DNA from 3 places in the Enterococcus sp. 2201sp1_2201st1_C11_2201SCRN_220225 genome. Region 3 is predicted to be linked to each of the others. Evidence: predicted binding sites of a transcription regulator. Region 3 holds the regulator's gene; each other region holds the start of a gene.
What was found. Region 3 encodes HrcA, which represses chaperone genes, less so after heat shock. Its sites were predicted from a motif close to TTAGCACTCNNNNNNNNNGAGTGCTAA; they were not measured.
Positions count from the first base shown of each region.

Region 1 (10,799 bases), on a different contig from region 3:
CCTTAAAACAATACAGCTACATCGCTTCCACGCAAGCGTACACGGTTTTCCGCAATGCTTTTTTCCAAAAGCCTGAAAGTGTAAAGAGTAGTGAAGAAGCTGGAGATACTATTTTGTATGGCGATTCTGAGACGTTGCGGGTGGCAGAAGACCAACAAATCGTGGAATTTCAAGGCAAGCTCGCTAGCAATGAAGAAATGGAAGACGATATTTACGATCAAAGCTATCATTATGTGAATCGTTTGGAATCCAGTATTGGGTCACTGCGCTTTTTTGACCGAGGCAAAGAGGATATTACTTACCGCACGTTTATTGAAGGATTCCCGGTATTTGGGGATGGCTATCAAGGGGAAGTCAGCTTTACCCTAGAAGATACCGGCAGTACCACACCTAATGTGACGATTATGAGTAGCTTAAACACCATTCAAATTCCCATTCCTTCTGATGAAACGGTTCAATTGCCCGCTACGAGTACGGTGATTGATGAATTGCTAGCCAGTGGCGCTAACCAGTCCTTATTTCAAGGAATTGTCGTTGGCTACCAACGGCAAAAAGTCAAAAATGCCGATGAAATCGTGGATATGATTCCCATGTGGTATTTGAAATATGATGGCCAGTGGTATTCTGAAGCACAATTAAAAGCAAAATTAGCAGGGGAGGGAAATTGATTGGATTTTAAACGAATCGAATGGATCTTTTTCCTCGCTTTTCTAGGGGTCAATATTTTCTTACTCAGTATTTTTCGCTCTGCTCGTAGTGAAGTGGACAACGTGACCGCCTCAGATCAAAAAATTGCCATTGAACAGCGCTTAAAAGCAGATGATATCAAATACGATGCTCCTTTAGAAACTGCTAAGGCAGAAGGCTATTATTTAAGCGGAGAACCTACTGATATGAATAAAGCGTTTAAAGACCAACAAAAGGCTAGTTCAAAGGCCAGTGTATCTTCAACAGGAATGACCATTGAGAATAACCAACTGTCGCGAAAAGTTGCCGATGGGTTTCATTTTACGAATCCCAATGATTTAGAACCGGCTTTGAAAAAATATTTGAATCAACCTGGGGCGGTCCTTTTTGGCTCGGAATACACCTATTTGCCTACATTATCCATGGAAGATAAAGAATATCCGGAAATCACCGCCAGCCAAAGTTTTGAAGGGATTCCTTTTAATGATCCTTCCAGTCGTTTAGAGATTACGTTAGAAAATACCGATGATTTGCTAAAAGTGACCGGTTATACACAAACCCATCTGTCTAATATTGAAAAGTTGCGGGAAAAGATGAGCTTGTATTCGGAACAAGATGCCATTGAAACTTTGTACATCAACAACCGGATTCCGCCAAAGTCCAAAATTGCTTGGCGCATGTTAAGCTATACCCTGAGCTTGCAATTTCGAGGCACAAATGTCTATGTACCGGCGTGGTTTGTAGCCATTGATACAGGCTCCAAAAATTACCAAGTGGAGCGGGTCAATGCTTTAACGAATAAAGTCTTTACTAGCAATTCCGTTCAAAAGGTGGAAAATAATTAAAGACCGGCTTATAATGAAACGGCGAGTAAGGTAACCCAGATGGTTAGAGAGGCCATCTAGTTTAGAAGGGAAGTTTCAAAATGGCAAACAGTGCCTTTAATGTTAGTATTTTAGCCAGTGGGAGTTCAGGAAACACCCTCTATATTGAAAGTGATAAAAAAAGGATTTTAGTGGATGCGGGTCTTTCAGGAAAAAAAGTGACTTCTTTATTAGCAGAAGTCAACCGTAAGCCAGAGGATTTAGATGCTATTTTAGTCACTCATGAACACCGGGATCATATCCATGGTGTAGGGGTTTTGGCTCGGAAGTATCATTTGGATATTTACGCCAATGAAAAAACTTGGCAAGCGATGGATTCAATGATTGGCAATGTACCCGTGGAACAAAAGCAAATTTTTGAAATGGGCAAAGTGTTAACCTTTGGAGATATGGACATTGAAAGCTTTGGCGTGTCTCACGATGCGGCGGCACCCCAGTTTTATCGTTTCCATAAAGAAGGCAAGTCCTTTGTTATGCTAACTGACACTGGCTATTGTTCAGATCATGTACGAGGGATCATTCGTGATGCAGATGCTTATTTGGTAGAAAGTAACCACGATTTGGAAATGTTACGCATGGGGCCTTATCCTTGGAGTTTGAAACAACGGATTTTAGGAGATCGCGGGCATTTGTCCAATGAGGATGGCGCCTTGGTCATTACGGATGTGATTGGGAAAAATACCAAACGAATTTATTTGGGGCATTTGAGTAAGGAAAACAATATGAAAGAACTCGCTCATTTGACCATGGAAAATACGTTGAAAGAGCATGATTTAGGCGTAGGAGAAGATTTTGAAATCTATGACACGGATCCCAATTATGCTACAGAATTATTTGCAATTTAATACTGTAAAGTAAGAATGCGAAAGACGCGCTTCAAAAGTCTTTTGCATTCTTTTTTTGAAAATTTCTCCTGTGGGTTACCAAATCTGTCACTGAGAGAAGCTATGGGACCAGAGTTCCTCTAAATTTCTTACTAAAATAATCCCTCACAAAAAATTCACAACCTTTTTACAATTTATTCAGCTAAAAAACTTGCCAAGTCTTTCGAAAATGAGTATCATAAGTCTTGTGAGTTAGCACTCGACTATCCAGAGTGCTAACTGGTTCAAAAAACACTGACGAAAAAACTATTGGAGGGATTCATTGTGTTAAAACCATTAGGCGACCGCGTGATTATCCAAGTCGCAAAAGAAGAAGAAAAAACGATTGGTGGCATTGTACTGGCATCATCAGCACAAGAAAAACCACAAATTGGTGAAGTCGTTGCAGTAGGCGAAGGCCAAACTTTAGAAAATGGCGAAAAAGCCCCAGTTGCCGTTAACGTAGGCGACCAAGTAATGTTTGAAAAATATGCTGGTTCAGAAGTGAAATTTGAAGGCCAAGAATATCTAATCGTTAATGGCAAAGATATTATGGCAATCGTGGAATAACAGTTAAACAAAAAATTTATGAGGTGAGAATTCATGGCAAAAGAAATCAAATTTGCAGAAGATGCCCGGGCCGCAATGCTTCGTGGGGTAGATAAATTAGCGGATACAGTAAAAGTAACTTTAGGGCCAAAAGGTCGTAATGTGGTTTTAGAAAAATCTTATGGTTCACCACTTATCACAAACGATGGGGTGACCATTGCCAAAGAAATCGAATTAGAAGATCATTTTGAAAACATGGGAGCTAAACTGGTCTCTGAAGTAGCTTCTAAAACCAATGATATTGCCGGCGACGGTACTACTACTGCCACTGTCTTAACTCAAGCAATCGTTCGTGAAGGTTTAAAAAACGTAACTGCTGGAGCAAATCCTCTAGGCATTCGTCGCGGGATTGAATTAGCAACTAAAGCTGCTGTAGAAGGATTACACAAAAACTCTACTGTAGTTGATTCTAAAGAAGCCATTGCTCAAGTTGGTGCTGTTTCTTCTGGTTCTGTAGAAGTTGGCCAATACATTGCAGACGCTATGGAAAAAGTCGGCAATGATGGGGTAATTACCATTGAAGAATCAAAAGGAATCGAAACGGAACTAGATGTCGTAGAAGGAATGCAATTTGATCGGGGTTACTTGTCTCAATACATGGTAACGGATAACGATAAAATGGAAGCTGTTTTGGACAATCCATACATCTTGATTACGGACAAGAAGATTTCTAACATCCAAGATATCTTGCCATTGTTAGAACAAATCTTGCAACAATCAAAACCATTGTTAATTATCGCCGACGATGTAGACGGTGAAGCATTGCCTACTTTAGTCTTGAATAAAATCCGTGGTACCTTCAATGTAGTAGCAGTCAAAGCTCCTGGCTTTGGTGATCGTCGCAAAGCCATGTTAGAAGACATTGCCATTTTAACTGGAGCGACCGTTATTACCGAAGACCTTGGTTTGGAATTGAAAGATGCAACCATTGAAAGTCTAGGTCAAGCAAGTAAAGTCGTGGTAGACAAAGACAACACTACTGTCGTAGAAGGTGCTGGCTCTACAGAAGCGATTCAAGCTCGGGTACAATTGATTAAAAATCAAATTGGTGAAACAACTTCTGATTTCGACCGGGAAAAACTACAAGAACGTTTGGCTAAATTAGCCGGCGGGGTTGCGGTAATTAAAGTCGGAGCACCTACTGAAACAGAATTAAAAGAAATGAAATTACGGATTGAAGATGCGTTAAACGCAACTCGTGCTGCTGTGGAAGAAGGTATGGTTTCCGGTGGTGGTACAGCCTTAGTAAACGTAATCGAAGCAGTTTCTGCTTTAGAAGCTGAAGGCGACGAAGCAACTGGGATTAAGATCGTCCAACGAGCTTTGGAAGAACCAGTTCGTCAAATCGCTGAGAACGCTGGTTATGAAGGATCTGTAATCATCGACAAATTGAAAAATGCAGAATTCGGCATTGGCTTCAATGCAGCTAACGGCGAATGGGTGAACATGGTAGAAGCTGGTATTGTGGATCCTACTAAAGTTGCCCGCTCTGCTTTGCAAAATGCAGCTTCTGTAGCCGCTTTGTTGTTGACTACTGAAGCAGTTGTTGCGGATAAACCAGAACCAAATGCACCTGCTGCTCCTGCAATGGATCCAGGCATGGGTATGATGTAATTTTTAGGCACTAATGAAAAGCTGGTGGGTACATTTTCTGTACCCATCAGCTTTTTTGATAAAGACTATTCTCATGAAAGTAAGAGGTTTACTATTTTGTGGCTTCTTTAGTGTAATGTAAAATAATATCCCGTAATAATTTTGCAGAGGGTTTGCTGGTACGCTGGTTGTAGTAAGCAGCAAAGCGTTCGTCTTCTGCATACATTTCCCCTAAGCTGCGGTGGTATTCTGCATTGTAAAAAGGGGCGGTAATCTTTAGCCATTCTTTATGGGCTAAGAAAGCTCCTTTGGCAATCTCAGAATCTAAGTCAGGAGTTTCGTCTTTTGCAAGCAACAATTCTAAATTCGCAAAAAGGCGTTCTTCATTAGCATTCATTTGAGCAAATTGTGTTTCGGTCATGCCTTGCCATTTTTGATTGGCGGCCTTTACCGCGTCTTCACCGTAACGCGCTCTGATTTCGGAACCATAGTTGGCTTCGTTTTCTGCTAATTTTTCAGCTTTAAAAGTGGCAAATTTTTCTGGATCGGTCATGTCTTTCTCTCCTTTGTAATAGGCCAAGGTTGCTTCTAAGTTTTGCAATTGGCCTTGGATTTGGGTCAACTGTTGGGTTAATGTGACCTTTTGTTGTTCTAAGAGAGGTTTCATATCGAAGTCGGGATTAGCTAAAATGGCCTTAATATCTGTTAATTTTAAACCAAATTGCTTTAAGAATAAAATTTGTTGTAGAAGGTCTACTTGTTTGCTGCCATAAATCCGGTACCCGGAACTAGTGATCCGTTTTGGGGGCAGTAGATTTTCTTGATCGTAATAGCGCAACGTGCGTGGGGTGACCCCAGACAAGTGGGCCAATTGTTGAATGGTGTACTCCATTTAAAACATCCTCTCTTATGAACAAATTCAGTTTACAGGTTGACGTAAGGGAAAGGTCAAGAAAAAAATCAAAAATCCTTCAAATTTCTATGTTATAATGAATTTATAAAAAATAAACGTTTTCAAAAACCGATTAAAGGAAGGTCATGCTATGAAATTAATCGAATCACCAATTAATCGCAATCTAAACTTAAAAACATTTTACCCGAATATTACACAATATTTGTTTGATAATGTCTCAATCAAATATTATAAACTTTATACACTAGATCGTGTCCAAATCATCTATGTGGACACTTATGATAAAATTTATTTAGTCATGCTGGATACGAAGAAAAAGATTAAGCGCACAGAAGTCGATATGGCCATTCATCGCTTGTTGCACACAGAGCGAGACCAAGTCCATGTAGATGTAAAAATGAAACAACGGATGCTAGATGCTGGTGTGAAATTCAGCGTTGCCAGAAAAGATATCGTGGTCGTCTCCATGGATGCTGCCGACAGCACAGGAAATGTGGCTAGCTAATTCAATAATCAGAAATGATACCCGTCAAATTTGGCGGGTTTTTTGTATTTTTTCGGGCTTTTGTCTACAAGAAGCGCCTTTTTCCGCTACTTTTAGCGTTTTTTTGCTATAATAAAAAGCGTAGGCCTTGGATAAAATCAAGGCGGAGAGGAGTATTGACATGAAACATTATCCGGATGATAGTTTAACACTACACACGGATCTCTATCAAATCAATATGATGCAAACTTACTGGGAACTAGGTCGGGCTGATCGGAATGCGGTTTTCGAATGCTATTTTCGGGAGATGCCTTTCCAACACGGTTATGCGATTTTCGCGGGCCTGGAACGACTGGTTCACTATTTAGAAGAATTGAAGTTTAGCAAAAGCGACTTAGACTACTTACGAGAAGTTGGCGGCTATCCAGAAGCGTTTTTACAATATTTAGCGGACTTTGAGTTTAAGTGTTCCGTTCGTTCAGCAAAAGAAGGGGATTTAGTCTTTGCTAATGAACCTATCGTGCAAATCGAAGGACCTTTAGGCCAAGCCCAATTGATTGAAACAGCTTTGTTAAATATGGTTAATTTTCAAACCTTAATTGCCACGAAGGCTGCCCGGATAAAATCCGTTATCGGTGACGATCCATTGTTAGAATTTGGTTCGCGTCGGGCGCAAGAAATGGATGCGGCTTTTTGGGGGACCCGTGCTGCTTATATCGGGGGTGCCGATGCGACTAGTAATGTGCGAGCGGGGAAAGTCTTTGGGATTCCTGCTAGCGGTACCCATGCCCATTCCCTTGTACAATCTTATGGTAATGATTACGACGCTTTTATGGCTTATGCCAAAACCCATAAAGATTGTGTCTTTTTAGTGGATACCTATGATACGTTGAAATTAGGAGTACCTACAGCGATTAAAGTTGCTAAGGAAATGGGAGATAAAATCAATTTCCAAGGGGTGCGAATTGACTCTGGAGATATGGCCTATATTTCCAAGCGCGTTCGGGAACAATTAGATGAAGCTGGTTTTACAGAAGCCAAAGTTTATGCTTCCAATGACTTAGATGAAAATACGATTTTAAGTTTAAAAATGCAAAAAGCCAAAATTGACGTTTGGGGTGTGGGCACGAAGTTAATCACCGCTTACGATCAACCTGCTTTAGGCGCAGTTTACAAACTAGTTTCCATTGAAAATGATGAAGGGATTATGGAAGACACGATTAAACTTTCCAGTAATGCAGAAAAAGTCAGCACGCCTGGTAGAAAACAAGTTTGGCGAATTAATCGCAAATCTGATGGAAAATCAGAAGGAGACTACATTACGCTTTGGGATGAAGATCCTCGAGAAGAAGACGAGCTATTTATGTTCCACCCTGTGCATACCTTTATCAATAAAACCATTCGCAACTTTGAAGCCCGTCCGGTTTTGGTTCCGATTTTTGAAAAAGGGCAGCTGGTTTATGACTTGCCAGACTTAGAAGAAATCAAACACTATGCCCAAGATAGTTTGAATTCACTGTGGGAAGAATACAAACGAGACCTTAATCCGCAACAATACCCAGTGGACTTGTCCACGGATTGTTGGAACCACAAGATGGCGATTATGGAAAAAGTCCGCAAACGAGTGGCAGCTTCCAATGAGAAAGGAGATAACGAACTATGAGTTTACAAAGTGAAATTATTAAACAATTAGGCGTTAAACCAACCATTGATGCCCAAGAAGAAATTCGCGTTAGTATAGATTTTCTAAAAGCCTATCTTGGAAAACATCCTTTCTTAAAAAGTTTGGTCTTAGGGATTTCCGGTGGTCAAGATTCCACATTGGCGGGCCGTTTGGCTCAAATGGCCATAGCCGAACTACGGGAAGAAACGGGGGATAGCACCTATCAGTTTATCGCGGTACGCTTACCTTATGGCAGTCAAGCCGATGAAGCCGATGCCCAAAAAGCTTTAGCCTTTATCCAGCCTGATAAAAGTCTGGTGGTCAATATTAAGCGTGGGGTAGATGGTCAAATGGCGGCGTTATCCGATGCCGGGGTAAGTATTTCCGATTTTAATAAAGGAAATATTAAAGCCCGTCAACGGATGATTAGCCAATACGCCATTGCTGGAGCTTATGCAGGAGCTGTGATTGGCACCGATCATGCAGCGGAAAACATCACTGGCTTCTTTACTAAATTTGGAGATGGCGGGGCCGATATTTTGCCACTTTTCCGTTTGAACAAACGGCAAGGTCGTCAGTTATTAGCTGAACTAGGAGCACCGGAAGCTTTATATACGAAGATTCCTACAGCTGACTTAGAAGATGATAAACCATTAGTGGCTGATGAAGTAGCCTTAGGAGTCACTTATGATGAGATTGACGATTATCTAGAAGGAAAGACCGTTTCCCCTGTGGCTCAAAAGACCATTGAAGCTTGGTGGTTGAAGACTCAGCATAAGCGTCATCTGCCAATTAGTGTGTTTGATGATTTTTGGAAATAGCTTTGCGAAGAGAGTTGGATAAATTCCGAACATTCAAAAAAATAAAATGAAAAACTTTCCCTTTTTTCTTTACGCCATAACGATTCATATTTTATACTATGGGTGGGAGTTTTGGGGAAGACTCCGTCAACAACGGCTAGAGGATACCAGATTGGGTCCTCTTTTTTTTGAACTAAAATGATTTACTTACCTAAAAAATTGCTATTTTAGGGCGGACAATGAAAAGGTTGTTCGCTTTTTTTGATTTAAGATTGTGAGTGACTGGAAGGACGGTAATACATAAAGAAATTTTGAAAAGCAGTGTAGAGGGAAGTTGATAGGCAACGAAAGCAAACGTTGCTAGTTTCTCATTTTCATTTTAAATTCTGCCCTTTTTTTAAATCTTTCCCGATTCTAAAAGGATCGCTTTACATCTATTTGGCAAACGGCTAAAATATGGACTATTGGGCCAGTCTGTGGTCGAAATGTCGCAATGATTAAGGAAGTTTTCCCATGAAAAAATTACGTTATCTCGCAATAACTGTTGGCGCATTGCTCTTAGTGTTGCTGAGCAATTTATACCTCCAGTGGTCTCAAAACAATCATTCCCTAGACTTGGCTTTGAAGTTTGCCTTTTCTTGGCACACGGAGAAGTTTTTTTTAGGCGGCGTAGTGCTTCTAGCGCTTTTGGTTTTCCTCTCGGCAATCATCGGTTCTTTTGGTATGGGGGCAGTGTTGTACACCCTGTTTATTGGAATTTTAGGGTATGCCGATTATCTTAAGATGACCATGCGTCAAGAACCGATTTATCCGGATGATTTGAAGATGGTCACCAATCTGGGCATGATGAAAGATTTAATTGGATTGCCTCAGTTTATACTCTTACTCGTGGTTATTGTAGCAGTTATCACCGGTGTTGTTTTTGTCTTTTGGAAGAGCTTGAAAAAACCGAAAAAGAGTCAATTGCTCCGTGTGGCCTTTTTAGTATTTAGTGGCGGTCTATTGCTTTATGCTAGTAATTTTAATTCCAGTAGTAATTTACTTCGAAAAGGCTATGACCGTACCGCCTTGTGGATTCCTTACTCCCAAAAGATGAATTATTACAATGTAGGCTTTGTTGGCGGCTTTTTGTATAATTTAAAAGTCGAAGCCATGGAAAAACCAGCAGGTTACAGCGAAAGTGCCGTTAAAAAAATTACCGAAAAATACCAAAGTGAAGCCGACAAAGCCAATGAAACGCTGGCTGATGAAGAAGCACCGAATATCGTTTATGTTATGAGTGAAAGCTTTTCTGATCCTAATCGTTTAAATGGCGTGGAAGTTAGCGGAGATCCATTAAAGGACTATTATCAAGTGGCAAATCAAACTTATAGCGGGCAAATGCTCTCTCAAAATTACGGGGGAGGTACTGCTAATATTGAATTTGAAGCTTTGACTGGTTTTTCGATGGAATTGCTAAACGCGCAAATGACTACGCCTTATACCTTATTAGTACCCAAATTAGAAAAACTCCCTTCCTTAGTTTCTCTATTGGCAAAGCAAGGTTATGAAACCACGGCGATTCATCCTTACGATACGTCGATGTATAAACGAAAAGATGTTTATAAGATTTTAGGCTTTGACACTTTTTTAGATCAAGATACCATGGAGCACAGAGATAAATTGCAAAATAATCCTTATATTTCTGATGCTGCGGCCTATGAGGAAGTCTTGGACCAACTGGACTCCGATACTCCCCAAATGGTGCATTTGGTCACTATGCAGACCCATATGCCCTACAATGGCAAATATGACAATATTGCCTACCAAGTGACAGCCAGTGGCAATACGGATTCCATTAAGAATTATGTCCAAGATGTGGCTTATGCCAGTCAAGCGCTAAAAGATTTTACGGAGGCGTTGACGAAGTTGTCTCGTCGCACGTTAGTTGTTTTTTGGGGAGATCACTTGCCGGGGATTTACTCAGATGAGACCCAAGCAGCTAATACCGGTACCGCCTTGCATGAAACAGAATTTTTGCTTTTTGATAGTAAAGGACAGTTAAAAACTAAGGCACAAAATCAAATTATCAGCCCCTTTTACTTTGCCCCAACGTTAATGGAGCAATCTGGTCAATCCACTACTGGTTTTTACCAATTGTTACTAGACTTGCAAAAGGTGCTATCAGCTTTTGAGAAAAATATGTATTATCAAAACGGACAGTGGCAAGAGACGGTTTCTTTAGGGGATCAAGAAGAATTGTATCAAGATTATCAAATGATCCAATACGATATATTAGCGGGCAAGCAGTACAGCTTGCAGAC
Region 1 covers NZ_JBCOJC010000052.1:3,229-14,027, forward strand. The annotation lists gene AB5754_RS11425 (YycH family regulatory protein) at 1-668, shown strand, start outside; gene AB5754_RS11430 (two-component system regulatory protein YycI) at 669-1,532, shown strand; gene AB5754_RS11435 (MBL fold metallo-hydrolase) at 1,613-2,416, shown strand; gene groES (co-chaperone GroES) at 2,720-3,004, shown strand; gene groL (chaperonin GroEL) at 3,038-4,657, shown strand; gene AB5754_RS11450 (TipAS antibiotic-recognition domain-containing protein) at 4,749-5,528, opposite strand; gene AB5754_RS11455 (DUF1827 family protein) at 5,680-6,054, shown strand; gene AB5754_RS11460 (nicotinate phosphoribosyltransferase) at 6,215-7,696, shown strand; gene nadE (ammonia-dependent NAD(+) synthetase) at 7,693-8,517, shown strand; gene AB5754_RS11470 (LTA synthase family protein) at 9,010-10,799, shown strand, end outside.
Region 1: groES (co-chaperone GroES) is a predicted target of HrcA. The motif match lies at 2,648-2,674, and genes of this name have one in related genera.

Region 2 (10,799 bases), on a different contig from region 3:
ATCAAATAAGAAAGGTTGTAAAGCGTTAGACATGGCTTCTTTTAATTTGTGTTCATTGACATCTGGTTGTTTCAACGCTTCTCGCAAAGTGCGGAAGAGGAGCGTTTGCGCTTCATAAATCATATCTCCAGATTCCCGCATGTAGACAAAGCCTCGAGAAAGGATGTCTGGGCCAGCCAGAATTTCTTTTTTCTTCATATCCACGGTAGCTACAGCTAAGACGAGGCCTTCTTCAGAAAGAATCCGGCGATCCCGTAAAACCACATTGCCAATATCCCCAATGCCGCTGCCGTCAATGTAGACGTCGCCGGCATTAAAGTGTCCAGCAATGCGAGCAGTGTCCGCTGTTAGTGCCAGCATGTCGCCATTTTCCATGACAAAGCAGTTTTCTTTAGGCACGCCGGTATCTTGGGCTAAGCCGGAATGGATTTTTAACATCCGGTACTCCCCATGAATCGGGATAAAGAATTTTGGTTTGATTAAACGGAGCATTAACTTTTGTTCTTGTTGGCCACCGTGTCCAGAAGTGTGGACATTATTTAATTTCCCGTGAATGACTTTGGCGCCAGCTTCCATTAAGAGGTTAATCAAATGGTTGACGCTTGTGGTATTTCCAGGAATTGGTGAGCTGGAGAAAACCACGGTATCATCAGGTTGAATGCTGATTTGTCGGTGCGTCCCATTGGCAATCCGACTAAGAGCGGCCATGGGTTCTCCTTGGGAACCAGTACATAAAATCATCACTTCATTGGCAGGGAGGCGTTTGATTTCGTTAGCTTCTACAAAAGTCCCATCTGGTACTTTGATGTAGCCCAGGTTTTGACCATTGACAATGGCGTTTTCCATACTGCGACCAAAGACAGCAATTTTACGCCCACAGGCTACTGCGGCTTCTGCTGCTTGTTGCAAACGAGAGATGTTGGAAGCAAAACTTGCAAAAATAATCCGTCCGTCAACTTTTTCAAAAATCTTTTGGATGGATTGACCGATGACTTTTTCTGATTGAGTGAATGTGGGAATTTCCGCATTGGTACTATCGGATAAAAGACAAAGGACGCCTTCATCGCCAATTTTTGCCATGCGACTGAGGTTAGCCGGTTCACCAACAGGAGTAAAGTCAAATTTGAAATCTCCAGTGTGCACGATATTGCCAGAAGGGGTCTTGACCACAATTCCTAGCGCATCAGGAATGGAGTGGGTAGTGCGGAAGAAGGAGACTGAGGTTTTTCGAAAACGCAAAACCGTGTCTTCGTTGATTTCATGGAGTTCCGCATCCCGCAATAGACCGTGTTCATCTAGTTTGTTGCGAATCAAAGCCATAGCTAAAGGCCCAGCGTAAATTGGCACATTGACTTGTTTTAGAAGATAAGGCACGCCACCGATATGGTCTTCGTGACCATGGGTGATGACTAAGGCTTTGACCTTGTTAATGTTTTGGACAATGTAGCTGTAATCAGGAATTACATAGTCGATCCCTAATAAATCATCTTCGGGGAACATAATCCCCGCATCAATAATGATGATTTCATCTTGGAATTGAACCCCATAGCAGTTCTTCCCGATTTCACCTAGTCCACCGACGCCAAAAACGCCGGTTTCGTTATTTTTTAAATTGAGTTTCATAAATTAAAACTCCGTCAAAGTAAACTCGGCATTTTCTTGTTCATATGCCAAGTGGTTTCCTTCTAAAGCTTGGATGAATTCGATATTGTATGGGGTATTGGCTTCGACTGCTGCGCGAGCCGCAACTTCATCGGTTGCTTCTAAATAAAGAACATGAGTTTGTTCCCGTTTTGGGTTCCGTACTTTGGTGTCTTGATAATAAACTTTGTAGATCATAATCTAGCTCCTTTAAATTTTTAGTAACGGCGCATGACAAAACACGAAGGACTTCCTTCGTCTGCCGGTATGCTTTTTGGTGACCGCTGGTGATTGTCGCCGAAAAGAGAAAGCCTTGTCTTTGCCTTCCGAATGTTTTGAAACTATTCAACCGTCCAGGATACCCGCAATGCGTGTACCACAATTTTCTTTATTTTAGCATAGTTAAGAAAAGAAGTATAGAAACCAAGTATCGTGAAAGGGTTTCCTTGTCTGAAAAGATGGAAATTTGGTGTTCTCTTAAAATTTTGCCTATGCTATAGTAAAGATATTCGCAAAATTCTGAGTCCGTCTTTTCTTATGGAAGTCTCACCCAGACATTAGGCAGTAAGGATCTTTGCACGAAGGAGGTTATTTAATGAAATTAATGTGGCACTACACTATGCGCTATAAGAAGCTGTTGCTTTTTGATTTTATTTGCGTATTCGGCTTTATTCTAATTGAGTTAGGCTTGCCTACGATTTTGGCTCATATGATTGATCAGGCCATTCCCACCGGCAACGGCTCCATGGTCAATCAATTAGGACTTTTGATGTTACTGGTAGTGGTGATTGGGGTTGTGATGAACATTATGCTGGGGTATTTTACCACCAGGATTACTACCAATATTGTTGCGGACATTCGCAATGATTTGTTTGAGAAGACCCAAAGTTACTCTCACCAAGAATATGAAGCCATCGGGGTTTCATCGTTGATTACCCGGGTGACCAATGACGCCTATCAAATCATGTTGTTTTTACAAAATATTTTGCGCATGGGCTTTATGACACCTATGATGTTTATCGTCAGCCTGTACATGATTTTCCGTACCAGTCCAAGTTTGAGTTGGTTTGTCTTAGGAGCTTTGCCATTATTGTTAGTGGCAGTCGTGGTCATCGCCAAGTTTTCTGAACCTTTGTCCACACGGCAACAAAAAAACTTAGACAAAATTAACGGGATTTTACGGGAAAACTTGTCAGGACTTAGAGTAATTCGCGCTTTTGTAAATGAAAAATTTGAAGAGTCGCGCTTTAACAAAGTCAACAATGCCTATGCGGAAAGTTCCAAAAGTCTTTTCCGGCTAATGGCTGTGGCCCAACCCGGCTTTTCTTTCCTTTTTAATATCGTCATGGTTTTAATCATTTGGTTTGGGACCAAACAAATTGATGCAGGGACGTTGCAAATCGGGGACTTGATTGCCTTTATTGAATACATCTTCCACGCTTTGTTTTCCTTTATGCTCTTTGCTTCGGTGTTTATGATGTATCCAAGAGCCGCCGTTTCAGCTAAACGGATTCAAGAAGCGCTGGATGCCAAAAGCCAAATTAAAGATTCAGCAAACCCGGTGACTAAAACAGAAACTCATGGCTATGTGACTTTTGAAAATGTGACCTTTGCTTATCCGGGACATGCGGAAAGTCCGGTCATCAGAAATGTTAGTTTTACCGCAAAGCCTGGAGAAACCGTGGCTTTTATCGGCAGTACCGGTTCAGGAAAATCCACGCTGATTCAATTGATTCCTCGTTTTTATGATGTGAGTGAAGGCCGGGTATTAGTTGATGGTATCGACGTGCGAGACATGAGCATGGAAGCATTGCGGCAAAAGATTGGTTATATTCCTCAAAAAGCCCTTTTGTTTTCTGGTACCATTGCCGAAAATTTGCGTTACGGCAAAGAAGATGCCACCAAAGAAGAAATGGAGCGGGCGCTGGAGATTGCCCAAGCTTCAGACTTTATTGCCGAAATTCCTGATGGGTTGGATGCTCATCTGGCAGAAGGGGGCACGAATTTTTCTGGCGGCCAAAAACAACGGCTTTCCATTGCCCGAGCAGTGATTCGCCAGCCAGAAATTTATATCTTTGATGATAGTTTTTCGGCGTTGGATTACCAAACCGATGCAAAATTACGGGCTCGCTTGAAACACGAAACCACAGAGTCTACGGTCTTAATCGTGGCCCAACGAGTGGGTACCATTATGCACGCTGATAAGATTATCGTCTTAAATGAAGGGGATGTGATTGGCATGGGAACCCATGAGGAACTCTTGCAAACTTGTCCGGTGTATTATGACATTGCCGCATCTCAATTATCAGAGGAGGAATTGAACCGATGAAATCATTTTCTTCTTTAACACGACTTACTCATTACTTTAAACCGTATAAAAAAGAGTTTTTCTTAGTGATGTTCTTTACGGTTTTAACCGTGGCTTTTAACGGGGCACTGCCTTATGTAGCCGGGTTGCCCACCACAGAAGTCACCCGAAATGTCGCTGAAGGCGTGGCGATTAATTTTGATTATGTAATCAAGTGCTTAATCGCCATCGCCATCGTAGGAATTGGCTATTGCGCTTCCCAACTCTTAGCCGGTTGGATGATTGCCAATGTGGTGCAAAGTGCCATGTTTGACCTTAGAGAAGACATTGACAAAAAAATCAACCGCTTGCCGGTGTCTTACTTTGACCGCAATCAACAGGGAAACATCCTTTCTCGGGTGACCAATGATGTGGATGCAGTATCTGGCGCTTTGCAACAGTCCTTAATCGGGATTGTCAATGCCATCTTAGGGATTCTCGTGGCGATTTCCATGATGTTTTATATCAATGTGAAAATGGCACTCTTAGCTTTGATTATGATTCCTGCCTCGATTTTGATTTCCCGTTTTATTGTAAAAGTTTCCCAAAAGTACTTCCAAGAAATGCAAAACGCCCTAGGAAATCTAAATGGCTTTGTTCAAGAAAACATGACGGGTTTTTCTGTTCTGAAAGTCTATGGTCGCGAAAAACAAACCTTAGAGGCATTTAAAGAGGTCAATGCTTCCTTGCGTACTTATGGCTTTAAAGCTGCTTTTATCTCAGGGATTATGATGCCATTAGTTTCCAGTACCGCTTATCTCACTTATATTGCCATTGCAGTGTTAGGGGGACATTACGTGATTGCTGGGGTGATTGTGGTGGGGCAGTTGCAAGCTTTTATCCAGTACATTTGGCAAGTAAGCCAACCTATGGGCAATATCACCCAATTGTCTTCCGTTATTCAAAGTGCTTCGGCGGCTTCCAAACGAGTGTTTGAGATTTTAGATGAAGCAGAAGAAAGTAAGCTCAATCAGCCTAAGACTTTACCCGCTCAAGTCAAAGGAGACGTTACCTTTGAAAATGTAGCTTTTAGTTATAATCCTAAAAATCCATTGATTAAAAACTTGAACTTTGAGGTTAAAGCTGGTCAAACCGTAGCCATTGTTGGGCCAACTGGTGCCGGCAAGACCACATTGATCAATTTACTGATGCGTTTTTATGACGTGGACAGTGGAGCCATTAAAGTGGATGGCATCAACACAAAAGAATTAGATCGTAGTGAGGTACGTTCGGTTTTTGGTATGGTTTTGCAAGACGCCTGGCTTTATGAAGGAACCATTGCTGACAACATCCGTTTTGGTAAATTAAACGCCACAGATTATGAAGTGGTAGATGCGGCCAAAACTGCCAATGTGGATCACTTTATCCGCACCATGCCCGACGGTTACGAGATGCAGATTAATGCAGAAGGAGACAATGTTTCCTTGGGGCAAAAACAACTGCTGACCATCGCCCGGGCGGTGATTTCCGATCCGAAAATTTTGATTTTAGATGAAGCTACCAGTTCCGTGGATACTCGTTTGGAAGCTTTGATTCAAAAAGCCATGGACAAAGTGATGGAAGGACGCACTAGCTTTGTCATTGCCCATCGCTTGTCTACGATTCGAGAAGCGGATTTGATTTTGGTGATGAACCATGGAGATATTATTGAAAAAGGTACCCACGAAAGTTTGTTGGCTGCTGATGGCTTTTACAGCAAGCTTTATCAAAGCCAATTTGCCGAAGATGGGGAATACGAATAAGTTACAACCAAAACAGCTGTTGCTTTGATATGCAACGGCTGTTTTAATATTTTTTTGCATAGGAATCAGGTACACTAGTAATAGGAATGTAAAAAAGAATTGTGGCATTTCAGAAATTATTTAGGAGGTCTTATGAATACACAACAATCAAACGAGTTTGACTTAAAGGGTTGGCAGAAAAACATTGGGCTCTTTTTGTCGGGCCAATTTTTATCCGGCATCACCAGCATGGTGGTGCAATATGCCATTATTTGGTATCTAACCGAACAAACCGGCTCGGCTACGGTATTAAGTTTTGCCACCTTATTAGGGATGATTCCCATGGTGGTTTTGAGTCCTTTTGTTGGTCCTTTTGTGGATCGTTTGGACAAGAAAAAACTTTTAATCGTAACAGACGGTATCGTGGCAATATTTGCCTTAGTCTTATCCATTACCGGGACGTTAGCCGATCAATTTCCTTTATGGTTGGTGTTTGTCTCATTATTTATGCGTTCAGTGGCGCAAACGTTTCAAATGCCCACCATTCAGTCCATTTTGCCCCAAATGGTACCGGAAACCGAATTAACTCGAGTCAATGGTCAATTGGGCATGGTACAGTCCGCCAATATGATTATTGCACCGGCTCTAGGGGCTTTTCTCTTTGCCTTTGTACCCATGAATTTTTTGATTTTACTAGATGTGGTGGGGGCTATTTTAGGCATTAGTTTGCTATTGTTGGTACGGATTCCTAAAACCCAAGCCTTAGGGGAACAAGTTCACCTGCTTACGGATACGAAGCAAGGCTTTGCTCTTTTGATTAAAAATAAAGGGATTTGGTACATCACCTTAATAGGAGCCGCTTTTACTTTGATTTTCATGCCGGCGGTGAGCATGTATCCTTTGATGACTTTGGAATATTTTCAAGGAACTGTGGGGCAGGCAGGGTTAATTGAGGTAGTTTATTCCGTGGGGATGCTCTTAGGTGGTGTGGTCATTGGGGTTTTTGGCAAATGGAAAAATCGCATGACCCCAGTTTTGAGTTCCTTTTTCGTAATTGGATCAGCCTTTGCCCTGAGTGGTCTTTTGCCGGGAAATCAACGAGGCTTCTTTTGGTTTGTGGTGCTGAACACCGTGGCAGGACTTGCTACGCCGTTTTTCAATACGTTACTCATGGCGATGATCCAACAGAGTTATGAACCTCGTTACTTAGGACGGGTATTAGGGGTTTTGAATTCCTTAATGAGTATCACAGGACCTGTAGGCTTGATTTTTGCGGGGCCGTTAGCCGATCGCTTTGGCGTGGAAAAACTCTTTTTGATTGCGGGTCTGGGAACGATTCTTTGTGGAATTACTACATTCTTACTGCCCGCCGCTCGTAATTACGATTTAGAGTTACAGCAGCGCTTGGCTAAAACAAAGGAGGAGTAATCATGGTTCGTTTTATTGCTGAAAATGCTCGGGTAATGGGCAATGTGACTTTAGGAGAAGCGGTTAGTATTTGGTATGGCGCTGTGATTCGCGGGGATGCCAATACTATCTTGATTGGAGATCGCACCAATATTCAAGACGGCACGATTATTCATGTGGATCACGACGCTCCTACAAAAATTGAAGAAGAGGTTACCGTGGGCCATCAATGTATGCTTCACGGTTGCACCATTAAAAAAGGCGCGTTGATTGGCATGAGTTCCATTGTGTTAAACCATGCTGTGATTGGGGAAAATAGTTTACTGGGAGCTGGTTCTTTGGTGACGCAAGGCCAAGTGATTCCACCCAATGTCTTAGCTTTTGGACGACCAGCCAAAGTCATTCGACCTTTAACCCCAGAAGAAATTGCCAAAAACAAAGCCAATATCCAGCATTATGTGGAAATGGGCGAATTACACGCTGGAGGAGCATTTCCCCGGATTCAAGAGTAAAAAAACCTCTCAGTTACTTGAAGAAACAAGTAATTGAGAGGTTTTTACGTTCATCAGATTTTATTTATCCAAGCTTTTAGAAGAAACCATGATTTCGTCAATCAAACCGTAGTCTTTGGCTTCTTGGGCTGTCATGTAGTTGTCCCGATCGGTATCTTTTTCAATGACTTCTAAAGGTTGGCCAGTGCGTTCAGCCAAGATGTCATTTAAATGAGCCCGAGTCTTCAAGATGTGTTTAGCAGCAATTTCAATTTCAGTCGCTTGTCCTTGAGCGCCCCCAAGTGGTTGGTGAATCATAATTTCAGCGTTAGGCAAAGCAAAACGTTTGCCCTTAGTGCCAGCTGTTAATAAGAATGAACCCATAGATGCGGCCATCCCCATAACGATGGTTACCACGTCAGCTTTGACAAAGTTCATGGTGTCGTAAATTGCCATGCCGGCAGTTACGCTACCACCAGGAGAGTTGATGTAGATGTAGATGTCTTTTTCAGAATCTTGGGCATCCAAGAAAAGCAATTGGGCGATAATTGAGTTAGCCAAATCGTCGGTTACTTGGCCGCTTAACATGATGATGCGGTCTTTCAATAGACGAGAGTAGATATCATAGGCTCTTTCACCCCGAGATGATTGTTCGATAACTGTAGGGATTAAATTCATAGGTTGTTTCCTCCTTAAAAGTAAAGTGCTGAAACTGGTGTCAAAAAGGCGTTTACGAGCTTTTTTGACGCCGACTATTTCCATTTACAAATAGTTTAGCACAGTTCAGCTTATCCTGCTAAAAAGAAGTATACACCCTTGGTCAAAATTGGTCAAAGGAAAAGGACGGAGAAATTGAAAAAATGAGGTACAGGCTCACGAAAGCTCTCCTAGCACTTCAAAGAGCTATTTTAAAACGATTAATATAGTAGCTTTATAATCTTTTCCTATATTTTTCAGTCTCAAGTCTCATGTTTTGTGGCGTGGATTGTGAGATGATAAACTCCTAATAAGGAGGGAATATCATGGAATTACTAGCAATTTTGATTATTATCGCAATTATTCTGGCTATTATAAAAGTCGGTTCGGTTTTATGGCGCATCATTGGAGTGGTTTTTGCCATTTTCTTGATTTGGGTCTTTAAAGAGGACTTGCTAAATTGGGGCCATTGGCTAATTTTTGAAGGCGGCGCTGGGGAATTTCTTCAACAAGTCTGGCGCTTTCTAGTGGAGGCCTTCACCAGTTTGAAAAATTGGCTTAGCGAAATGTTGTGATTTAGCGCTTTCTATTTGTCTTTTTTATAAATAAAGGCTACCCTTGACATAATAAATTGGAGGCGAAGAGATGAAAAAGTTGGTTATTTTATCAGCCCTGTTGGTCCTGCTGGCTGCTTGTGGTAGCAAGCAAGAACCCAGTGAAAACAGCTCAGCTGAAGTCAGCCCAAGCACCAGTGAAACAAAAAGCAATTCATCAAGTAATCCAGCCACAAGCAGTTCAAAAACGAATAGCACAAAATCTAGCAGTGAAGAAAGTAGCACAGCAGAAAGTCAAACTAGTTCCAGTGAAGAGGCAGATGCCTTTAGCGAATTGACTGAAGCTTATCCCAAGGTGAAAATGCCTCAAAAACTTCCTCGAGATGAGAGCTTATTTTTAAACATTGCCGCAGTGGGGGACAAAAAAGAATTATCCGTTCTCTACTATAATATGACTGAAGCGTTGGTGATGAATCACAATGCTTTGAATCAACAAACACCTTTTGCTAGCTTTAAGAAAACCACCTATGATACGGCAGCCAAAGCCAAAGAAGCTGTCAATTATCAATACGATGATGGTGGCCAAAAAGTAGATTTAAGTCACAATATCGAGGGGTATCAACAAAGCGGTGCCGGCTCAACTTATTTAAATTGGAAAGAAGGCAATTGGTCTCTAGTAGTCAGAGCTTCAAATGTCCTCGGACAAGAACCTGTGACCACTGCTAAAGAAGTGGTCAATTACCTAGAAGAAGCCTTTTTACCCGTACCCAAATCGGTCGGACAGATTACCATTGACCTATCTGCTGCCGGCTATCAGGCGACAACGGTGATATGGCAAGAAGAGAAAGTGGTGTATGCCGTAAGCCACGAAGACCCACTGCCCGCTTTGGAAATGGCGGTATCGGTGGAGTAGTAAATTATTTAAAATCAGGAAAATCCTTTACTGGGATTTTCCTGATTTTTTGTGTTTCTTGAAAAATAAAATTGTGATAGCCAAAAGGCATACTGCTAAGAAAATACCACCAGTAATCAGCCACTGCCAGGAGATTGATAATTTTGTTAACTGAAGTTTGCCTTCTTGACTGTATAAGTAGATTCCCTGTTGATAATCAAATTTCTCGCCCTTATCTGTTGTAAACGTCAATTTTACGCTAGTAGCACCAGTGGGAAGTTTTTCAAAGGGAAAAATGATTTGAGAAGCAGTATTAGGAGCAATTTGGAGTTCTTTTGAGAAACTTTGTTTTTTTCCAACTAGCTTTGCTTTTAAGGTTCCTGAAACTAAGCGACCACTTTGGTTTTTGAACTGAATAGTTAGATCGTTGTTATTTAATTGCAGTTTGTGAAAGCTTATTTTCATCGATGGTAATTTTTTTGATTCTCGAATCATTAGCCCGATTTCATAGGCAAACTGATTGGCTATACCATTTGCATTCGAATTTTGCCCGACTTCTTGAATCAAAAAAGAACCTAAGAGAATTCCTTGGAAAGATTCTTGGGGCATGGTCAAAGTAAAATCAATTATTTTAGTTTCTTGGCTTTGTAAAGTAACTGTTTTAGGAGCAGATAGGAGTTCACTGAGTACTGGGCCTTTTAGGAGCTCGGGTTTTGTCGTGGTGTATTGAATGGCTCCGATATTTGAAGTTGTGGCAGTAGTCGGAGCGATGTGCAGAATTTTGGGCTGATTTTCCTGGTTGGTCAGTTGGATACTAAGTCGTTGCGTATCACCCGGGGCAACCAAGAGATTAAAGTAAGTAGCTTCATCTAATTGATTTTCTGGCAAGAGTGGTGTCACACCATAACCTGCTCCAGTAGCCTGAGCTTGAACCGGTGCATAGCTTAGAAAAAAAATGAATAATATGACCAGCAAAGAACGCTTCTGGTGATCCAAAAAGACACCTCCTGTCTACGAAATTATCATAAGTATAACAAGCTTATGGATAAC
Region 2 covers NZ_JBCOJC010000002.1:62,555-73,353, reverse strand. The annotation lists gene AB5754_RS01275 (ribonuclease J) at 1-1,623, opposite strand, end outside; gene AB5754_RS01270 (DNA-directed RNA polymerase subunit epsilon) at 1,627-1,839, opposite strand; gene AB5754_RS01265 (ABC transporter ATP-binding protein) at 2,237-3,970, shown strand; gene AB5754_RS01260 (ABC transporter ATP-binding protein) at 3,967-5,730, shown strand; gene AB5754_RS01255 (MFS transporter) at 5,863-7,137, shown strand; gene AB5754_RS01250 (gamma carbonic anhydrase family protein) at 7,140-7,628, shown strand; gene clpP (ATP-dependent Clp endopeptidase proteolytic subunit ClpP) at 7,689-8,285, opposite strand; gene AB5754_RS01240 (hypothetical protein) at 8,630-8,878, shown strand; gene AB5754_RS01235 (hypothetical protein) at 8,949-9,770, shown strand; gene AB5754_RS01230 (DUF916 domain-containing protein) at 9,798-10,745, opposite strand.
Region 2: clpP (ATP-dependent Clp endopeptidase proteolytic subunit ClpP) is a predicted target of HrcA. The motif match lies at 8,381-8,407, and genes of this name have one in related genera.

Region 3 (10,799 bases):
TCCGTGATTTTGTCCGCATACATAATAACCTTCCCCTCTGCATTTCGAGCAGCTCGACCAATGGTTTGGACTAAGGAACGTTCACTGCGCAAGAAACCTTCTTTATCCGCATCTAATATCGCCACTAAAGAAACTTCCGGCACATCTAGTCCTTCTCGCAAAAGATTAATCCCCACTAAGACGTCGAATTCACCTAAGCGTAAATTACGGATGATTTCCGTTCGTTCTAAGGTTTTGATATCACTGTGCAAATATTTGACTTTAATGCCTAATTCTTTCAAATAATCCGTTAAATCTTCGGACATTTTCTTAGTTAGCGTGGTGACAAAGACTCGCTGATCTTTAGCCGCTCGTTCATTGATTTCACCAACTAAATCATCAATTTGTCCCATAATTGGCCGCACTTCAATCAATGGATCCAACAATCCTGTTGGTCGAATAATCTGTTGGACCACAATATCTGTTTGGGTTTCTTCGTAAGGTCCTGGCGTAGCGGAAACATAGACGATTTGATGGACATGCTCTTCAAATTCTTCCAAGCGCAATGGACGATTGTCCAAAGCAGAAGGCAAGCGAAAACCATAGTCCACTAACATTTGCTTCCGGGCGCGATCCCCATTGTACATCCCTCTAATTTGAGGCATGGTAACGTGGGATTCATCAATTACAATTAAATAATCTTCAGGGAAAAAGTCCAGCAAAGTATACGGTGGTTCTCCCGGATTACGACCATCCATGTGACGGGAATAGTTTTCAATTCCTGAGGTATACCCCATTTCCCGCAACATTTCAATATCATAATTCGTGCGTTGTTCTAAGCGTTGGGCTTCCAATAATTTATTGTCATCCCGCAAAATTTTCAAACGAATATCCAATTCCGCTTGAATACTGGCAATGGCATGTTCCAAATGATTTTCATCGGTAACGAAGTGAGTCGCTGGGAAAATCGAGACATGCTCAGTTTCGCTGATAATTTCGCCCGTTAAGGCATCAACTTCTCGAATTCGATCAATTTCATCCCCAAAAAATTCCACCCGCAATGCCCGCTCATCCCGTGAAGCTGGGAAGATTTCCACTACATCTCCTCGCACTCGAAAGCGTCCCCGTTGAAAATCAATATCGTTTCGCTCAAATTGGACCTCAATCAAGCGCCGAAGTAATTGATCTCGGCTGATTTCCATGCCTACTCGCAATGACACTACTTGTTTTTGATACTCCATGGGAGAACCTAAACCAAAGATACAAGAAACCGAAGCCACTACGATCACATCATTGCGTTCCAATAAGGAGCTGGTAGCTGAGTGGCGTAGTTTGTCGATTTCATCATTAATGCTAGAATCTTTTTCAATATATGTATCCGAAGATGGGACATAGGCTTCTGGCTGGTAATAGTCATAATAACTGACAAAGTATTCCACAGCATTATTCGGGAAAAATTCTTTAAACTCCCCGTACAATTGTCCGGCTAAGGTTTTGTTATGGGCAATAATCAACGTTGGCTTATTTACTTGTTGAATCAAATTAGAAATCGTATAAGTCTTCCCGGTACCTGTCGCCCCCAACAAAACTTGGGCTTTTTCTCCGGCTTGAACTCCTGCTACTAATTCTTTAATGGCTTCTGGTTGATCGCCAGCTGGTTGATACTTGGAAACCAATTCAAACTGGTGATTTGTTTTACGTTCAATCACAGAAATCATCCTCTCTTCTTCCCTAGTGTACCTTCTTTTAGCAAACTTGCCATAAAAAAGGTTTCCTAACTTGCTTATTTTACCATAGCGAACATATTTTCGCTATTTTTTATCACTGGACTAAAGCGAAAGCATAAATCCTTTACTTCTTCTTCAGAATTTTTGACGCATTGGCTACAAAAAAGAAGGGGAATACAAAAATCCCCTTCTGACACTTCTTACTTTTCTATTACTTGCTCGTGCTTTTTCAATAAAATAACTAACAACAAAAGCGCACCTAAAGCCACAACAATTATGATAATTCTAGAAAGATTGCCATTAAACAACGCATCTCCTCCTAGTGCATAAAAAACCGAAGTAGGCAAGACACCCAATAACACAGGAAACAGCACTTCTTTTATTGTGAAAGCTTTTAATGTGGCGGTATAGTTCACTAAAAAAGTCGGGACAATGGGAATCATATAGCCCAGCATTAAACCAATTTTAGGATGCTTCATCTTAGCAATTGCTTGCACCCACGCATTCTTTTTATGCTGTGGATCAATCAATTTGATTTTACGAAAGAGGCTGATTGCTAGCAAGTTTCCTGCTAAACTCCCCGTGCAATTAATCAAACTTCCCCAATAAGGCCCATAACAAACACCAACAAAAATGCAAATCACAGAAGTTGGAATTCCCGGTAAGGCGCACATCACCGTAATGAGTAATAATAAAAGTAAAGCCGCTTCTATCCCATGGGAACGAACTTGTGCCAATAAAAGTTTCTTTGAGACTTTGGGATCAAGCCATAACTTAAGATCTTGATGATATTCGAAATATAAAAAGACCAATATAAAAACCATAACTAGGATACTAAGAAAAATTAGCTTCTTCTTCATCTATTTCGCTCATTTCTGGACCATTTGCCCTTATTACGTCTTCCTTAACTAAATTTCTTTACTCCATGATTCCTGTCAGTGCTTCCATTAACTCATCTTTTGTAATCTTTGGATCAAAGGGATTGCCTTTGTGCTTTGCAGCCAAAATTTCTTCTGCTAAACGTTCTTTTTGACTTTTAGTTAGGAAGACCCCTAGCTGACTCAGCTTTTCCGGCAAGCCCAAGTCTAACATGAAGTCTTGATAAGAAGAACGATCTGTTTGTCTTTCTAAAACTAGTTGCAAAAGCAGGCCTATCCCCACGATTTCTCCATGGCTAGCTGTAACTTGTAAGGAAGGATCTCCTAAAAGAGCATTGTGAAAAGCGTGGGCTATACTTAAGCCCCCATTTTCAAACCCTAATCCACTTAAGAGAATATTCGCCTCAATCACATCTTCAAAAGCCTGGCTGAGAAGGCCTGTTTGTTGATCTTGTAGCGCTTGTTTTCCTTGCTTAAATAATGTATCGCAACACGCTTTTGCCAAGGTTAAAGCAGCAATAGTCGGCTTGCTGTCCTCTTTTTCCCACTTGGCCACCGTGGAAGCTTCGATATAAGTACACAGTCCATCGGCGATTCCTTGAACTAAAAATTTTCCTGGAGCATCAAAGATTACTTGACTGTCCACTAAAACCAAATCTGGATTGAATTGATAATGGTCATAGCCCACAAAATACCCCTGTTCATCATAAATCACAGAAATACTCGAGGTAGGCGCATCAGTTGCGGCAGAAGTTGGCAAAATTGCGCAACGAGCTTGCATCTTATTCGCCAACGTTTTTGCAACATCCATTACCCGACCTCCCCCAAGGCCAATGATCACTTCAAGGCCACTGCTCTTTGTCCACTTCGCTAAATCCAACTCTGCTACTAATAAAACGTGAACTTTCATCCCTAATTGCTCCAGGTCTTGGGCAATTTTGTTACCTACTAACTGCCAAACAAAATCATCGGTTACTAAAAGACCTTCATTCCCCAATTTTTTCACTTCTTGTAATTGAGTAGCAAAGACTCCCGGGCCTTGCACATACTTTTGAGGACTTCTAAAACTTCTAATCATTCACTTCACTCCCTTTCTATCAGCATACCATAAACCGTCAGCAGAACTTGTTAAACTAGTTGCTTCTCTTTAGAATTTTCCCATTGCCATCAGCACGTAACACAAAAAGGAAAGTCAACCAATCAAAATTGGCAACTTTCCTTTTCTCATTGTTTATTTCTTTTTAAAAGCATCTTTCATCTTGTCAAAGAAGCCTTCGCCGCCTTCAGCCTCATTAATCTTATTGCCACTAACTTCAGCAAATTGACGTAATGCAGCTTTTTGTTCCTCACTCAAGTTCCGTGGAGTCATGACTTTCACCCGGACGGTTTGGTCACCATTGCCGCTACCCCGAAGTTTTGGTGCTCCTTTGCCTCGTAAGCGGAAATTGGTACCAGTCTGGGTTCCAGCTGGGATTTTCAACTTCACATCTCCATGGACGGTAGGTACATTGATTTCATCGCCTAATGCTGCTTGGACAAAATTCAATGGTTGCTCATAGTAAATTTCTGCTCCTTCTCGATTGAAGATATCACTTTCTTCAACGCGGAAGACTACGTACAAGTCACCATATGGTCCACCATTCGTTCCTGCTTCTCCTTGGCCTTGAAGACGCATTTGTTGACCATCTTCCACACCTGCAGGCACATTGACTTTTAATTCGTGGGCTTTCTTTTCATGACCAGAACCACCACAGGTTGGGCATGGGTCTTTGATTTCTTTACCAGTACCGTGACAAACATCACAGGTTTGACGGCTCATTACTCGACCAAGAGGAGTTTGACGTTCCACGTTAATCGTACCAGAACCACCACATTTATGACAGGTTACAGGTTGCGTGCCTGGCTTAGCACCATTTCCGTGACAAGTGTGGCATTCTTCTTCCCGATTATAACGAATCGTCTTTTCTAAGCCGAAGATTGCTTCTTCAAACTTCAACTTGATGGAATACTGCAAATCCGCTCCTTGACGAGGGGCATTAGGATTGGCCCCGCGAGAGGAACCCCCACCACCAAAGAATGTATCAAAGATGTCTTCAAAGCCACCGAAACCTCCGCCAGAAAAACCACCAAAATCACTGTAGCCACCGCCAAAACCTCCGCCGCCACCAAAGTTTGGATTGGTACCTGCGTGACCGTATTGATCATAAGCTGCTCGTTTTTGCGCATCACTTAAGACTTCATAGGCTTCAGAAATTTCTTTAAACTTTTCTTCTGCATCTGGTTCTTTGTTAATATCAGGATGGTATTTTTTGGAAAGCTTGCGGTATGCCTTTTTTATTTCATCATCAGTTGCCCCTTTTGCTACGCCCAGGACTTCATAGTAATCTCGTTTCTCTGCCATTGGCTTTCCTCCTACTTCAAAAAGCTAACTAAACCCAGTTAGACCATTATGCTTTGGCTATTTTACCATATCTTATGAATAAGCAGTAGCATCTTTCGAAAAATGCTAAAGAAAATGGTGCTAATTGGGAAAAAACAGCCAAAGTTAATCACTTTGGCTGTCCGTGGCCTAAGCCATATTTTATCGCTTCTTTAAAACTTATTTGTCGTCGACTTCTTCAAAATCAGCATCGACTACATCATCAGCCCCGCCTTGTGCTTGTTGTTCTGCTTCAGGATTTTCTTGAGCTTGTTGTTGAGCTGCTTGTTCATAAAGTTTCACCGTTAAGTTTTGAACAATTTCATTCAAAGCATCCCGTTTAGTCTTCATTTCTTCCAAGTTGTTGGCTTCAACAGCAGCTTTCAATTCGTCCCGAGCATCTTCAGCTTTCTTCACTTCATCAGCATCCACTTTGCCTTCTAATTCTTTCAAGGTTTTGTCAACAGTGAATAACAAAGCATCAACATCGTTACGTAGATCCGCTTCTTCTTTCCGTTGTTTATCGGCATCCGCATTGGCTTCTGCATCTTTTACCATGCGTTCGATTTCATCGTCAGAAAGGCCTGAAGAAGATTTAATGGTAATCTTTTGTTCTTTTTGAGTACCTAAATCTTTAGCTGAAACATTTACAATCCCGTTTTTATCAATATCGAAGGTAACTTCGATTTGAGGAATCCCCCGAGGAGCTGGTGGAATATCCGTTAGTTGGAAGCGACCAAGTGTTTTGTTGTCCGCAGCCATTGGACGTTCCCCTTGTAATACGTGAATATCTACAGCTGGTTGATTATCTGCCGCAGTAGAAAATACTTGAGATTTAGAAGTTGGAATTGTTGTGTTACGGTCGATTAATTTGGTGAAGACCGCACCCATAGTTTCAATCCCTAGTGACAATGGGGTTACATCAAGTAAGACCACATCTTTCACATCACCCGTGATAACCCCACCTTGGATTGCAGCACCCATGGCCACAACTTCATCAGGGTTTACGGATTTGTTTGGTTCTTTATTTGTTTCTTTGCGGACAGCTTCCACAACTGATGGAATCCGTGTAGAACCACCGACTAAGATTACTTCGTCGATTTCAGATTGATTCAAGCCAGCATCTTTCAATGCTTGACGTACTGGAATTTTAGTCCGTTCAACTAAGTCAGCAGTTAATTCATCAAATTTCGCACGAGTCAATGTCATTTCCAAGTGCAATGGTCCTGCTTCACCAGCTGTGATAAATGGTAAGCTAATTTGAGTGCTGGTTACGCCAGACAAGTCTTTTTTCGCTTTTTCAGCAGCGTCTTTCAAACGTTGCAATGCCATTTTATCGTTGGACAAGTCAATGCCATTGTCTTTTTTAAATTCAGCTACCATGTAGTCGATGATCTTGTTATCAAAGTCATCCCCACCTAGGTGGTTATCACCAGCAGTTGATAATACATCGAAGACACCGTCCCCTAATTCAAGGATGGAAACGTCGAAAGTACCACCACCAAGGTCAAAGACTAAGATTTTTTCGTCTTTATCTGTTTTGTCCATACCATAAGCCAAAGCTGCGGCAGTTGGTTCATTGACAATCCGTTCAACTTCTAAGCCCGCGATTTTACCCGCATCTTTTGTTGCTTGACGTTGGGCATCGTTAAAGTAAGCAGGTACTGTGATAACAGCTTTGTCAACCGGTTCTCCTAGGTAATCTTCAGCAAAACCTTTTAAGTATTGTAAGATCATAGCAGAGATTTCTTGTGGTGTGTAAGATTTGCCTTCCACATCCACCTTGTAGCCAGCTTCACCCATGTGACGTTTGATAGAAGCTACTGTATTAGGGTTGGTTACTGCTTGGCGCTTTGCAACTTCCCCTACTTGAATTTCACCATTTTTAAAAGAAACAACGGAAGGCGTAGTGCGGTTACCTTCTGGGTTGGCGATGATTTTTGCTTCGCCACCTTCTAAGACTGCTACTGCAGAGTTGGTTGTTCCGAGGTCGATACCGATAATTTTGCTCATAATAAAACGCTCCTTTAAATTTAAATGTAAAGTAATTTCATTACTTGAAACTGCTACTTATTGTGCCACGATTACCATGGCTGGCCGCAAAATACGGTCATGAAGACGATAGCCTTTTTGGAAGACTTCCACAATGGTATCGGCAGGTTGTTCTTCAGTTGCCGGAATAACTTGCACACCATGGTGAAGGTTTGGATCATAGACATCCCCTTTAGCTGCAGGAATTTCTTCGACTCCTTCTTCTTTTAAAGCGACTAATAAACTTTCTAAAACCATTTCCACGCCTTTTTTCAAGCTTGCTCCTTGTTCATCTTGAACTTCTGTTTGCAATGCTCGTTCCAAGTTATCAATGGAAGGCAGAAGTTTTTTGGCTAAATCTTGAGAACGATATTTTTGTAATTGCTCCCGTTCGTTGCGATTGCGGTTGGTAATATTGGCAATCTCTGCCCGGGCCCGTAAAAATTGATCTTCAAAGCCGTCTCGTTCAGCAGTTAATTTTTCCACTTCTGAGATTTCTTCTGTCGCATTTTCGGCTGCGTCTTCTAAATCTTTTAATTCTTCCACTTCTTCTGTGAACTCATCTTTTTCAGACACGTCTTAACTTCCCTTCTTTATCAATCATTTTATAGCTAGTCGTTGGAATCATCCAAAGACTTGTAATAATCGGCGACTTTTCCCGCTAATTCATGGCGAAAGGCGTCGACTAGACCGAACAGACGGGAATACTGCATATTCGTTGGTCCCAATAACGCGATGGTCCCTGTCCCATGTCCATCAATCTCATAGGATGCTTGGATTAAGCTCATATTGGCAAAGAGCTCATTGCCCAATTCATCTCCAATACGGATTTGAATACCTTGATCCAAGGGAACTAAGAGTTGAGTCAGTTCTTCTGGATCCTTCATTAACGTGTACATCAATTTAAACTGGCTTACGTCTTGAGTAGGTTCAAAGTCCACAAAATTCATGCGGCCCCCTACAAAAACCTTCTCTTCAAAAGCTCGGCCTAACATGGTATCCAGTAAAGTCAAAATGCCATCAGGCGTTAAAAAGTACTTTTGTAAAAACAAAGGCATTTCCGTATGCAGTTTTTGATAAACAATCGTTAATGGCTCGCCTACTAGTTTGTCATTGATGATTCGTACCACTTTTTCTAAATCTGAGCCAGAAACTGTGGGTGGAATTTCAAAAACTTGACTTTCCACATTTTCCTTGTCCGTCACCAGAATGGCAACTACTTGACGATTGTTTAAAGGAACGATTCGAAAACCAGTCAGACGTCTGTCTTTCACATCCGGTCCCAGAGACAATGCGGTATAACTCGTCAAATTGGAAAGAATGTCCACCGATTGTTTCATGATCTCATTGATTTCATGAAACTCACCTTGAAAAGAACGGCGGATGGTTTGAATCTCTTTCTTATTGACCCGGCTTGGTTGCAAAAGATGATCGACATAGTAACGATATCCTAATAATGAAGGGACTCGTCCCGAAGAAGAATGAGTCTTTTGCAAAAGTCCATAATCTTCTAGGACTTTCATTTCATTCCGAATTGTGGCGGAACTGACATCGATTCCTTCTTCCATCAATTTCTTTGAACCCACCGGTAATCCAGTCTGGGTAAAGTTCTGGATGATGAGACGTAGAATACTTTGTTGCCTTGCTGTCAACATTTCATTCACCCCTTGTTAGCACTCCTTATCGTTAAGTGCTAACACGATTATAAATATATCATATTCCCTCTATATGTCAAGGATTATCCTTCTATTTTTAGCACTTGTTTAACGAGAGTGCTAATTTTCTTAAGACATCTTAAACAATAAAAGAAGACTACCTATTCGGCGTCTTCTTCCAATAAAAAGCGTTCAAATATTTCATTGCCAATGGCTAGTCCCGTTTTGGATAAACGCAGACGTTCGCCGATTTGTTCCAACCAACCTTTGTTAAGCAATTCTTCCACCACTGAACCGTAGACTTCTGCTAATGAAATTCCAAATTTTTCTGCAAAATGTCTTTGGGAAACCCCTTCTCTTAAGCGCAAGCCTAAAAACATTTCTTCTTCCATCTGGTTGTTTTGTGTTAGCGTTTCTCGTTCATAAACCGGCAGCTGATTGTGACGCAAAGGTTCTAAGTAATGTTGAATCGGACCAAAGTTTTTGTAGCGTTCTTTTCCTAAATAACCGCTCGCTCCCGCTCCAAAACCAAAATAGTGTTCGTTATGCCAGTAAATTTTATTGTGTTTGGACTCTTTCCCAGATTTAGCAAAATTACTGATTTCGTATTGATGAAGCCCGCCTGTTTCCATGGCTTTAATAGTTTCTTCAAACATCAATGCTTCTTCTTCTTGATCCGGTAAAGTTAGCTTTCCTTGGCGTACCCAATTCATAAACATGGTTTTATTTTCCAAAATCAAGGAATACAGAGAATAATGAGGCAAATCCAGTTCCAAAGCCCGTTTTAAGGTATCGCAAAAACTAGCCAAACTTTGGCCCGGCAACGCGTATATCAAATCAATGGATACATTATCAAAACCTGTTTGTTCCAATAATTTCATAGAATCATAGACATCTGCTGCGGTATGTCTACGGCCTATTTTCTTTAATAATTTATCATCAAAGGTCTGTACTCCCATGGATAAACGATCAATGCCATGATCTTTCATGACTTGCAACTTTTCTTTCGTCAAATCTCCCGGATTCGCTTCAATGGTAAACTCTTCCACTGTCTCCATCGGAAAAAGCTGATTAATCCCACCTAGTAAGAAATCCAACTGTTTCTCCGTTAAAACAGTAGGCGTGCCCCCACCGATATAAAGAGTTGGCGCAGCAGTAATGGGTTGAAGTGCTAAAGATAGCTCCATTTCTCGTAATAGCATTTCGATATAGTCGTCCACCGGTTGCCCCTCTAGGTAGACCTTATTGAAATCGCAATAGTAGCACAGATGGCGGCAAAAAGGGATGTGGATGTAGGCGGAAGTGGATTGTGTCATAATAGACCTCTTTCTAAGATTAGTGTCATGGGGTATTCTAACACAAATTTTTCCACTAGAGAACTTTCCTATTTTAAGACCGCAGCTATTTCACCAAGCTGTTTTTTTCCGCATTGGGGGATTACTTTTTTTCCTTCCATTTCAGGGAAAACAACGATTACAATATCATCTTTTCCCTTTTCAGCCAAGAGAGATAAGTCAACATTTACTAAAAGATCCCCTACTTTAACGGATTGTCCGGCTTGAATCGCTGAACTAAAGCCTTCCCCATTCAGCTCAACTGTATCTAAGCCAATATGAATCAAAATATCTGTCCCATTATCGGCCTTGATTGTTAAGGCATGTAAAGTAGAAAAAACTGTTTGAACTATCCCATTAACAGGAGCAGAAATCTTTCCATCTAATGGTTTAACGGCGAATCCTTCCCCCATCATCTTTTGACTAAAAACAGGATCCTTTACTTTTTCAATGCTGACTACGTTTCCATTAACTGGCGTATAGACATTCATCTGTTTACTTTTCAAAAATCCAAACATATACTTTTCTCCTTCACTATTTTAAGTTAACGATGTATCCTTTACTTACATATAAATCAACTGCTCAGCTTTTTTAAAAAAATTCATGGTGTATAATAAAAAAGCGTAATCTTTCAAGCTGGAGGCATCAATATGGATCTAGATTTAATCACTAAAGGAAAACAACTCTCCACTAATGATATGACAATTCTGGCTTATTTAGCAGAACATATCAATGAGCTAGAGGGTATTTCTTTGCGAAACATCGCCTCTACACTC
Region 3 covers NZ_JBCOJC010000001.1:41,030-51,828, reverse strand. The annotation lists gene uvrB (excinuclease ABC subunit UvrB) at 1-1,688, opposite strand, end outside; gene AB5754_RS00250 (TVP38/TMEM64 family protein) at 1,907-2,566, opposite strand; gene AB5754_RS00245 (iron-containing alcohol dehydrogenase) at 2,625-3,662, opposite strand; gene dnaJ (molecular chaperone DnaJ) at 3,816-4,985, opposite strand; gene dnaK (molecular chaperone DnaK) at 5,184-7,016, opposite strand; gene grpE (nucleotide exchange factor GrpE) at 7,074-7,610, opposite strand; gene hrcA (heat-inducible transcriptional repressor HrcA) at 7,646-8,689, opposite strand; gene hemW (radical SAM family heme chaperone HemW) at 8,851-10,005, opposite strand; gene AB5754_RS00215 (PTS glucose transporter subunit IIA) at 10,074-10,541, opposite strand; gene AB5754_RS00210 (MurR/RpiR family transcriptional regulator) at 10,674-10,799, shown strand, end outside.